Regions from separate parts of the Sphingomonas sp. NIC1 genome, predicted to be linked through region 1. Evidence: predicted binding sites of a transcription regulator. Region 1 holds the regulator's gene; the other holds the start of a gene.
The links. The regulator LexA, encoded in region 1, represses DNA repair genes until DNA is damaged. The targets are predictions, from matches to a motif close to GTTCCNCNCTTGTTCT.
Positions count from the first base shown of each region.

Region 2: a site for LexA is predicted at 1,894-1,909, ahead of A7E77_RS03040 (ribonucleoside-diphosphate reductase subunit alpha). Genes of this name have one in related genera too.

Region 1 covers NZ_CP015521.1:191,565-196,576, reverse strand. Annotated here, with positions in the region: gene A7E77_RS01035 (ComEC/Rec2 family competence protein) at 1-1,603, shown strand, start outside; gene lexA (transcriptional repressor LexA) at 1,875-2,567, opposite strand; gene A7E77_RS01025 (molybdopterin molybdotransferase MoeA) at 2,626-3,807, opposite strand; gene moaC (cyclic pyranopterin monophosphate synthase MoaC) at 3,812-4,279, opposite strand; gene trpC (indole-3-glycerol phosphate synthase TrpC) at 4,276-5,012, opposite strand, start outside.
Region 2 covers NZ_CP015521.1:593,451-598,462, forward strand. Annotated here, with positions in the region: gene A7E77_RS03030 (hypothetical protein) at 20-547, shown strand; gene A7E77_RS03035 (protein-L-isoaspartate(D-aspartate) O-methyltransferase) at 606-1,511, opposite strand; gene A7E77_RS03040 (ribonucleoside-diphosphate reductase subunit alpha) at 1,925-3,835, shown strand; gene A7E77_RS03045 (endonuclease domain-containing protein) at 4,081-4,497, shown strand; gene A7E77_RS03050 (DUF2171 domain-containing protein) at 4,608-4,856, opposite strand; gene A7E77_RS03055 (hypothetical protein) at 4,931-5,012, shown strand, end outside.

The DNA of each region.
Region 1 (5,012 bases):
GCCGGGCGCATATGACTTTGCGCGGGCCGCGTGGTTCGCCGGGATCGGCGCGACCGGTCGAGGGTTCGCGCCGGTGGAGCTGGTGTCGCCCGGCATGCCGGAGGGCAGCCTGCGGCGACGCCTGACGGCACATATCACCGATCGGCTGGAGGGGAGCCGGGGCGGCATCGCGGCGGCGCTGGCGACCGGAGACGAGGGGGCGATCAGCGAGCCCGATGCGGAGGCGATGCGGCGGGCGGGGCTGGCGCATCTGCTGTCGGTCAGCGGGCTGCACATCACCGCGGCGGTGGCGGCGACGATGTTCGTGACGTTGCGACTACTCGCGCTGTGGCCGTGGCTCGCCATTCGCGTCCGGTTGCCGTTGGTCGCTGCTGGGATGGGGGCGTTGGCCGCCATCGGCTATACGTTGCTCACCGGATCCCAGGTTCCCACGATCCGATCGTGCGTCGCCGCGCTGCTGGTGCTGGCGGCGCTGGCGATGGGGCGGGAGGCGATGACGCTGCGGCTGGTTGCGGCGGGCGCGATGGTCGTGCTGGCGGTGCGGCCAGAAGCGCTGGTCGGGCCGAGCTTCCAGCTGTCGTTCGCCGCGATCGTGGCGATCGTTGCGCTGCACGAGCATCCAAGGGTGCGCGGGTGGTTCGAGCCGCGGGAGGAAGCGCGCGCACGCCGTCTGGTACGCGGGCTCGGGTCGCTGTTGCTGACGGGCGTGGTGGTGGAGGCGGCGCTGATGCCGATCGCGGTCTATCACTTTCACAAGGCGGGCCTGTACGGGGCTGCCGCCAATATCGTCGCCATCCCGCTGACGACGTTCGTCGTCATGCCGCTGGAGGCGGGCGCGTTGGTGCTGGACACGGTCGGGCTGGGCGGGCCTGTGTGGTGGTTGACCGATGGGGCGCTGCGCGGGCTGCTGTGGCTGGCGCATGTGGTGGCGGATGCGCCGGGCGCGTCGCTGGCGGTGCCGTCGATGCCGCTGGGGGCGTTTCTGTCGATGATCGCCGGTGGGCTGTGGCTGGCGCTGTGGAGTACGCCCGTACGCTTGGTCGGCGTGCTGCCGATCGTCGCCGGTGCCGTCTGGGCGGCGTCGACCCCGCCGCCCGATCTGCTGGTGACGGGGGACGGGCGGCATATGGCGATTCGGGTGGGCGGTCGGCTGGCGCTGCTGCGCGATCGCGCCGGGGACTATACGCGGGCGATGCTTGCCGAAAATGGCGGGACCGATGGCGAGCCTTGGCTGCTCGACGATCTGCCGGAGGCGCGGTGCAGCCGCGATGCGTGCGTGGCGGTCCTGCGGGACGGGGGAGGGCAGTCGTTCCGCGTCCTGGCCACCCGCAGCGGCTACCAATTGGCATGGCGGGATGTGGTCGCGGCCTGCGGGAGGGCGGACGTCGTGGTGAGCGACCGGCGGCTGCCGCGGGCGTGCCGGCCGCGCTGGCTGCGGCTAGACGCGCCCGTGCTGCGGCGGACCGGCGGCGTCATGCTGACCCTGGCGAGCGGGTGTGTGCGGACCGTGACGCAGCCAGGGGATCGGCATCCGTGGCTGGTGGGAGCCAAGGTCGCCCCGCCTCGGCCGGACGATATCCCGACGGCCATGCCTCCGCGATGACCCCAGTCTGCGCGCTGGTCTCGGTCTGAGCCTTTGCGACGGGGCGCTGCTTCCCGTAGCGGCATGGAGTTCGGGTCGATCCTTCATTGCTTCGCTACGCTCGCAATGATGCCCCTGTCTGAACATCTGATATTAAAGGACTTTCAGCCACCCAATGAGCGGGAAGCCGAGATGCCCTACCCTCGACGGAAGGCTGAAGGCGCCGTTTGGAAAGTCACAAAAGTCTCACGGACGATCGTATGTTGCGGCGCGCCACCACGCCGGGATCGTGTCAGTCGTAGCGGCGCAGGATACCCGACAACTTGCCCTGCACGCGGACGTGCGAGGGAACGTAGCGCTGCGGCTCATAGGCGCGGTTGGCGGGATCGAGACGGATCATCGCGCCTTCGCGACGGAAATATTTGAGCGTCGCCTCGCTATCCTCGATCAACGCAACGACGATCTCGCCATCGCGGGCGATGTCGGTGCGGCGGATCAGCGCATAGTCGCCGTCGAGAATGCCGGCTTCGACCATCGAATCGCCGGACACTTCCAGCGCATAATGTTCGCCGGTGCCGAGCAAGGCCGCGGGGACGGCGAGCATCGAACTGCCTTCGAACGCCTCGATCGGCACGCCGGCTGCGATCCGGCCGTGCAGCGGGATTTCGACGACGTCGTTCGCGGGCGGGGGGGCGGGACGCACGTTGCCCGTAGCCGGCGGGCTCGGCGGCGCAGCGGGAGCGGGCGTTTCCGGCGCCTTGCGTTCGGAGCGTTCCGGCATGCGCAGCACTTCCAGCGCACGCGCGCGGTTGGGCAGGCGGCGGATGAAGTTGCGTTCCTCGAGCGCGCTGATCAGGCGGTGGACGCCGGACTTGGACTTTAGGTCGAGCGCGTCCTTCATCTCCTCGAACGACGGCGAGATGCCCGTCTCCTCGAGCCGGTCGTTGATGAAGCATACAAGCTCGTGCTGCTTGCGCGTGAGCATAAGCGGTCCTTCCCCGTCAGAACAGACGCGGAACTTCTAGGGAACAATTCGTGGGGCGTCAAGCGATGACGAGGATTTCCGCCGAGTCGCCCGCGCGCGCGACGGGGGCACCGACCGGCCGCACGATCAGGCAATGCGAGCGCGCCAGCGTTAGCAGCATCGAACTGTCCTGAATGGTCGAGGCAAAGGCGCGGCCGTCGCGCAGTTCGGCGCGCAAATAATCGGTGCGCGGGCCGTTGGCCGGCAAATCTTCGCCCAGGATCGCCATCGTGCTGCGCGGCAGCGGGTTCGCAGCGCCGGACAGGTGCGCGATCAATGGTTTGACGAAGAGTAGGGCGGTAACGAAGGCGGATACCGGGTTGCCCGGCAGGCCCAGCACCTGCATCGCGCCACGCCGTCCCGCCATCATCGGCTTGCCCGGCCGCAGTGCGATCCGCCAGAAATCGATGACGCCGCCCGCCGCCTCCAGTGCCGGCCGCACGAGATCGTGGTCGCCGACGGACGCGCCGCCGGTGGTGACGAGCAGATCGGCGTCGACGCGTCCGAACGCGTCGCGCAGGCGATCGAGGTCATCGGGCAGGATGCCGAGGTCGATCAGCTCGATCGGCAGGTCGGCGAGCATCGCCGCCAGCATTGCGCGGTTCGATTCGGGCAGCGCGCTAGGGTCGCCGCCGGTGCCCGGATCGACCAGTTCGTCGCCCGTCGCGCAGATGGCGACGCGCACTCGGCGGTGGACCGCGATCGTGCCGATGCCGCCGGTCGCGGCGACGGCGATGCGCGCGGGCGTCAGCCGCTCGCCCCGCGCGATCAGGCGATCCCAAGCGTGAAAGTCGAGGCCGCGGCGGCGGGTGTTGCGGCCGAGCGTTGCCGGGCCTTCGCCAGTCAGGTGGATCGTGGTGCCGTCCGCGCCCACCTCTTCCTGCACCATCACCGTGTCGGCGCCGGCGGGCATGGCCGCGCCGGTGAAGATGCGTACCGTTTCGCCCGGCCCGACGGTGCCGGTAAAGGGGCGACCGGCGGCGCTTTCGCCGATCAGCGTCCAGGGTCCGGGCAGATCGGCGAAGCGGATCGCATAGCCGTCCATCGCCGACAGGTCGGCGGCGGGCTGGGTGCGGCGGGCGGCGATGTCGTCCGCCGCCCAGCGGCCGGCGGCGGCGGCGAGCGGCACGGTTTCGGTCCCGACTGGCGGGGCGTGCGCGAACAGCCGCGCCTGGGCTTCGTCGATCGGGAGCAGCGCCATGGCGTCAGGCGCGCCAGTCGCCCGACGCGCCGCCGGCCTTTTCGAGCAGGCGGATGTCCGAGATCGTCATCGCGCGGTCCATCGCCTTCGCCATGTCGTAGATGGTGAGCAGCGCGACCGACACGGCGGTCAGCGCCTCCATCTCGACGCCGGTCTTGCCGTCGGTGGCGGTGAGCGCAGTCGCGGTGATGCCGGCATCGTCCAGCGTCAGGTCGAGCGTGACGCGGGTGAGGGGCAAGGGGTGGCAGAGCGGGATGAGGTCCGCGGTCTTCTTCGCCGCCATGATCCCGGCGACGCGGGCAACGGCGAGCACGTCCCCCTTCTTCGCGGCGCCATCGCGGATCGCGGCCAGGGCGTCGGGGGCGATCGCGATGCGACCGGTGGCGACTGCGCGGCGCTGCGTCACCGCCTTGTCGCCCACATCGACCATATGCGCGGCGCCGTCGGCGTCGAGATGGGTGAGGCGGCTCACCCGACCAATGCCCGCGTCGCGGCCTCGACGTCGTCGGCACGCATCAGCGCTTCGCCGATCAGGAAGCAGCGCACGCCATGCGCCGCCATCGCATCGAGGTCGGCGCGGGTTTCGAGGCCGCTTTCCGCAACGAAGGTGCAGCCCTTGGGCGCCTTGCCGACCAGCTCGTAGGTGCGGGCGAAGTCGACGGAGAAGTCGTGCAGATTGCGGTTGTTGACGCCGATCAGCCGCGACTTGAGGCGGAGCGCGCGGTCCAGTTCGGATTCGTCATGTACCTCGACCAGCACGTCCATGCCGCAATCGAGCGCCGAGGCCTCGATCTCCGCCATCTGTTTGTCGTCCAGCGCGGCAACGATGATGAGGATGGCATCGGCGCCGATCGAGCGGCTTTCGGTCGCCTGCCAGGGATCGACCATGAAATCCTTGCGGATCACGGGCAGGTCGCAGGCGGCGCGCGCGGCGATCAGATAGTCGTCGCTGCCCTGGAACCATTGTTCATCGGTGAGCACCGACAGGCAGGCCGCGCCACCCGCCTGATAGGCGCGCGCATGGGCGGGCGGATCGAAATCGGCACGGATCAGCCCCTTGGACGGGCTGGCCTTTTTGATTTCGGCAATGAGCGCATGGCCGGATCTGGCGTCGAGCGCGGCGCGGAAGCCGCGCGGCTTCGTCACCGCGGCGATGCGCGCGTCCAGATCGGCGAGGCTGATCGTCGCCTTGCGCGCGGCAACCT
Region 2 (5,012 bases), 400 kb from region 1:
CGAGGAGCTATGCCGCGCCATGACGCTGACCGAGCTGGGCACACGCATCTGCATCATGGGACCGTCGAACAGCGGCAAGTCGACGCTCGCGCAGGCGATCGCGAAGGTCCGGGGCTTGCAGGTGGTCCACCTCGATCAGCTCCACCATCTCCCGCACACCGACTGGGTGCCACGACCGCCAGCCGAGTTCGCGGCGCTCCATGATGCCGCGATCGCCGGCAACCGCTGGGTGATGGACGGCAATTACTCGCGGCTGCTCCCGCAACGCCTGCAACGCGCGACCGGCATCATCCTGCTCGACGTTCCGATGACGACCAGCCTGTATCGATACATCCGACGCTGCTGGTTCGAGCGCGACCGCCGCGGCGGGCTGGAAGGCGGTCGCGATAGCGTGAAATGGGATATGATCCGGCACATCACCATCGCCACCCGAGCCAACCGGACCCGCTACCGCACCCTGTTCGACGGCATCACCCTGCCCAAGATACAGATCGCGTCCACCGCAGCGCTGACCGCCTTCTACCACACCAACGGCCTGCGGCGGTAAGGTCGCAACCGTCATTTGACGGACGGCGGGGTCAGCTCGAACAGGAGACGCGCCCCCCTCAGACCACCCCCACGATCGGCGCGCGGAAGCACAGCGGGATCGTCCGGTCCGTCAGCGCACGCGCTGCGAACGGGGGAACGCGGCCGCCGGTGAAGGGGACGAACAGCGCGGGGCCCAGCGTGCATCGATCCAGCGTACCGTCGGCGCGCTTGGTCATGCGCAGCAATTGCGTACTCGTGTCGGACAGGCCGATCGGCATGACGATGCGGCCGCCGACCTTCAGCTGGTCGACCAGCGGTTGCGGCACTGCGGTGGCGCGGGCGGCGACGACGATCCCGTCGAAGGGCGCCTGCTCCGGCCAGCCGAGGAAGCCGTCGCCCGCCCGCACGGTGACGGTCGCATAGCCCATGCGGCGCAGGCGCGCGGCCGCCATGCGGGCGAGCGGCGCGACGATCTCGACCGAGGCGACGCGCGCCGCGACCTTCGCAAGCACCGCCGCCTGATAGCCCGACCCCGTGCCGATATCGAGCACATGAGCGCTGCGATCCGCGGGCAGGTCCAGTGCCGCGGTCATCACCGCGACGACATAGGGATCGGAGATCGTCTGACCGTGGCCGATGTCCTGCGGCAGATCGACATAGGCCGCCGCGCGTCCCCTGGCGTCGACGAAGTTCTCGCGCGGGATTGTGCCGATCGCCGCCAGCGCGCGCGCCAGGGCCGGCGTGTCCGCCGCCGGATCGTTGCTGCGAATGTCGGCACGGATGTCGGTGACCATCGCCGCGCGCTGCTGCGCCGGGGTCTGGTGCGCCCGCGCCTTGGCCAGCATGGTCAGCATATCGACCCCCGCCACCGGTCGCTGCGCACAGCCAGCGAGTATCAGGGCGGAGAGGACGAGGGACGAACGACGGCGCATCGCCGCGGCTTCGACGGTATCCCCGGCCGCCGCAACGAAACTTTCGTTCATGTTAGGCGGACGGGACGACATGGGTTGAATCGCGTCCGAATTGGCCTCTTCGGCCGCTAAAAAAAATTTCATGCCGCCACTCGCCGCTTGCACTTTCCGGAAGCCGCGGAAGTCCACGCGTCGCGGCCCCTCGACCGACCCGCCGCGCCCCGTTCGCACCGGAACCGCACGGCTGTCGCGTCATTAAGCCTCTTGCCCGCGGCGACGCTTTGCCACAATTTGTGGGGGTTGCGTTCGGGGGTGAACCCAATCGCTGGTAGAGATCGATGGCGACATACCTTGTCGGATTCGCCATAGGGCACAATGCGGCCGTGAACCGCGACCCCTTTTTGTTCTCACCATCGGGGCGCCCGGGTGATATGCTGCGCATGTCGCCCCGAGTCGAACATGTATGGAACAAGGGACGGTAATCGATGGATTTCAGGGACACGCAGGGTGAGGCCATGACCGATACGATCGACGCCACCGTCGCCGCCGAGGCGCCCGCCGCAGAGGCGAATGGCGGCAGCAAGGCGATCCACGCCCGCCCCTATCCCGTCGAGGTCGATCATAGCCGCGATGCGCTGCTGACCGATTTCGGCAAGGAAACGCTGAACGATCGCTACCTGCTGCCGGGCGAAAGCTATCAGGACCTCTTCGTCCGCGTCGCCTCGGCCTATGCCGACGATGCCGCGCATGCGCAGCGCCTGTACGATTATATCAGCCGCTTGTGGTTCATGCCCGCGACTCCGGTGCTGTCGAACGGCGGCACGGGGCGCGGCCTGCCGATCAGCTGCTACCTCAATTCGGTGCCCGACAGCCTGAACGGCATCGTCGACACCTGGAACGAGAACGTCTGGCTCGCCTCGCGCGGCGGCGGCATCGGCACCTATTGGGGCAGCGTGCGCGGCATCGGCGAGCCCGTCGGCCTCAACGGCAAGACCAGCGGCATCATCCCCTTCGTCCGCGTGATGGACAGCCTGACGCTCGCGATTTCGCAAGGGTCGCTGCGCCGCGGTTCGGCCGCCTGCTACCTCGACGTCAGCCATCCGGAGATCGAGGAATTCCTCGAAATCCGCAAGCCGAGCGGCGACTTCAACCGCAAGGCGCTGAACCTGCACCATGGCGTGCTGCTGACCGACGCCTTCATGGAAGCGGTGCGCGACGGCCGCGAATGGAATCTGCTCAGCCCCAAGGACGGCACCGTCCGCGCGACGCTCGACGCGCGCTCGCTGTTCCAGAAGCTCGTCGAAACCCGCCTGCAGACCGGCGAGCCGTACATCGTCTTCGCCGATCACGTGAACAAGGCGATGCCCAAGCATCACCGCGACCTGGGCCTGAAGGTCTCGACGTCGAACCTGTGCTCGGAAATCACGCTGCCGACCGGCCGCGACCATCTCGGCAACGATCGCACCGCGGTCTGCTGCCTGTCGTCGCTCAACCTCGAAACGTGGGACGATTGGAAGGACGACAAGGTCTTCATCGAAGACGTGATGCGCTTCCTCGACAACGTGCTGCAGGATTATATCGACCGCCACGAACCGGGCATGGAACGCGCCGCCTATAGCGCCGCGCGCGAACGCTCGGTGGGCCTCGGCGTCATGGGCTTCCACTCCTTCCTCCAGGCGCGCGGCCTGCCGTTCGAAGGCGCGATGGCGAAGAGCTGGAACTTGCGCATCTTCAAGCACATCAGCGCGCAGGTGAACCAGGCGTCGATGACGCTCGCCGCCGAGCGCGGGCCCTGCCCCGACGCCGCCGACGTCGGCGTGATGGAGCGGTTCAGCTGCAAGATGGCGATCGCGCCGACCGCGTCGATCAGCATCATCTGCGGCGGCACCAGCGCCTGCATCGAACCGATCCCGGCGAACATCTACACGCACAAGACGCTGTCGGGCAGCTTCTCGGTCAAGAATCCGTACCTGGAAAAGCTGCTCAAGGAGAAATCCAAGAACAGCGACGCGGTGTGGAATTCGATCCTCGAACACGGCGGCTCGGTTCAGCACCTCGACTTCCTGTCGGTGGAAGAGAAGGACTGCTACAAGACCAGCTTCGAAATCGACCAGCGCTGGCTGCTCGAACTCGCCGGCGACCGCACGCCCTATATCGACCAGGCGCAGTCGCTGAACCTGTTCATCCCGGCGGACGTCGAGAAGTGGGACCTCCTGATGCTCCACTTCCGCGCCTGGGAGCTCGGCATCAAGTCGCTCTACTATCTGCGCTCGAAGAGCGTGCAGCGCGCGGGCTTCGCCGGATCGGGCGGCGTAGAAGCAGACAACACCATCGCCGCGCCGAAGTTCGAAATCGGCGAGACGACGGACTATGACGAATGCCTGGCGTGTCAGTGAGGTGTGGGCGGCTTCGGATGGCGTAAGCCATTCGAAGACTCGCCACGGCGGGCAGCAGCGTCGGCATGAGCCGACGATGTCTGACGGCGTGGCGTAGCCGGCGAGGGGCCACCCTCACCCTCCCACCCGCTGACGCGGGCGGGCCCCTCCCTCTCCCGGGGGGAGAGGGGTGAGGTGCCGCCAATTCCCTCTCCTCCTGGGAGAGGGAGGGAGCGCCCGTCAGGGCGCGGAAGGGTGAGGGTGACATGCGATACAAAGACGCACCGTCCGGCACCGTCCAACGCGCTCGAGATCTACGCCGCAATGCCCCCGGGCCCGAACGCCACCTGCTCCGAGCGCTCCGCGACACCTATCCGCATCTGAAATGGCGCCATCAGGCGCCGCTGGGACCTTTCTACGCCGACATGCTGTGCTTTTCCGAAAAGCTGGTCATCGAGGTCGACGGCGATACCCACGCCGGCGCGGAAGGCTCAGACGCGTCCCGCGCAGGTTTCATGGCCCGTGAAGGCTACAGAACGATCCGCGTCTCGAACACGGACGTGATGACAAATCTCGAAGGCGTGATCGAACACATCTCCTTCTCCCTCCGGGAGAAGGAGGGAGCGGCGAAGCCGCGGAAGGATGAGGGTGTCGCACCAAAGAAAAAGGGCGGCACCGCATGAGCGGCACCACCCCTCTCCTCCGCCACGCCGTCAGACGGGACGGCTATGCCGCCCCGCTGCCCGCCGTGGCGTCTCCCGGATCGCTTATGCGATCCGGGTGCGCCCGCCCATCACGCCTCTTCGAACATGTCCTGGGCGTTCTGCGCGGTGGCCGACAGGCGGACCGTGTCGCCTTCGATCTCGGCGACCAGGCCGGCCGGGAGGTAATGGTGCTTGGCGCCCTGCCCGTCTTCGGTGCTGGGGCTGTCGGTCTTGGTGAGCTTGATGCGCTCGCCCTCGACATGATCGACGGTGCCGACGTGGACGCCGTCCGCGCCGATGACCTTCATGTGTTCCTTGATGTTGCTGTGATCGTGCATCATGCGTCTCCTGGCTTGGGTTCGGCGGTGAAACGACCCGTGTTCCAAATGGATGCATCGGAGGCGCAGCACTGATGCCGCGCGAGAGCCTCATCATGTTCGCCGTCGCCGCGGTGCTGGGCCTTGCCGGCCTGTGGCTGCTGCTCCAGCTGCGAG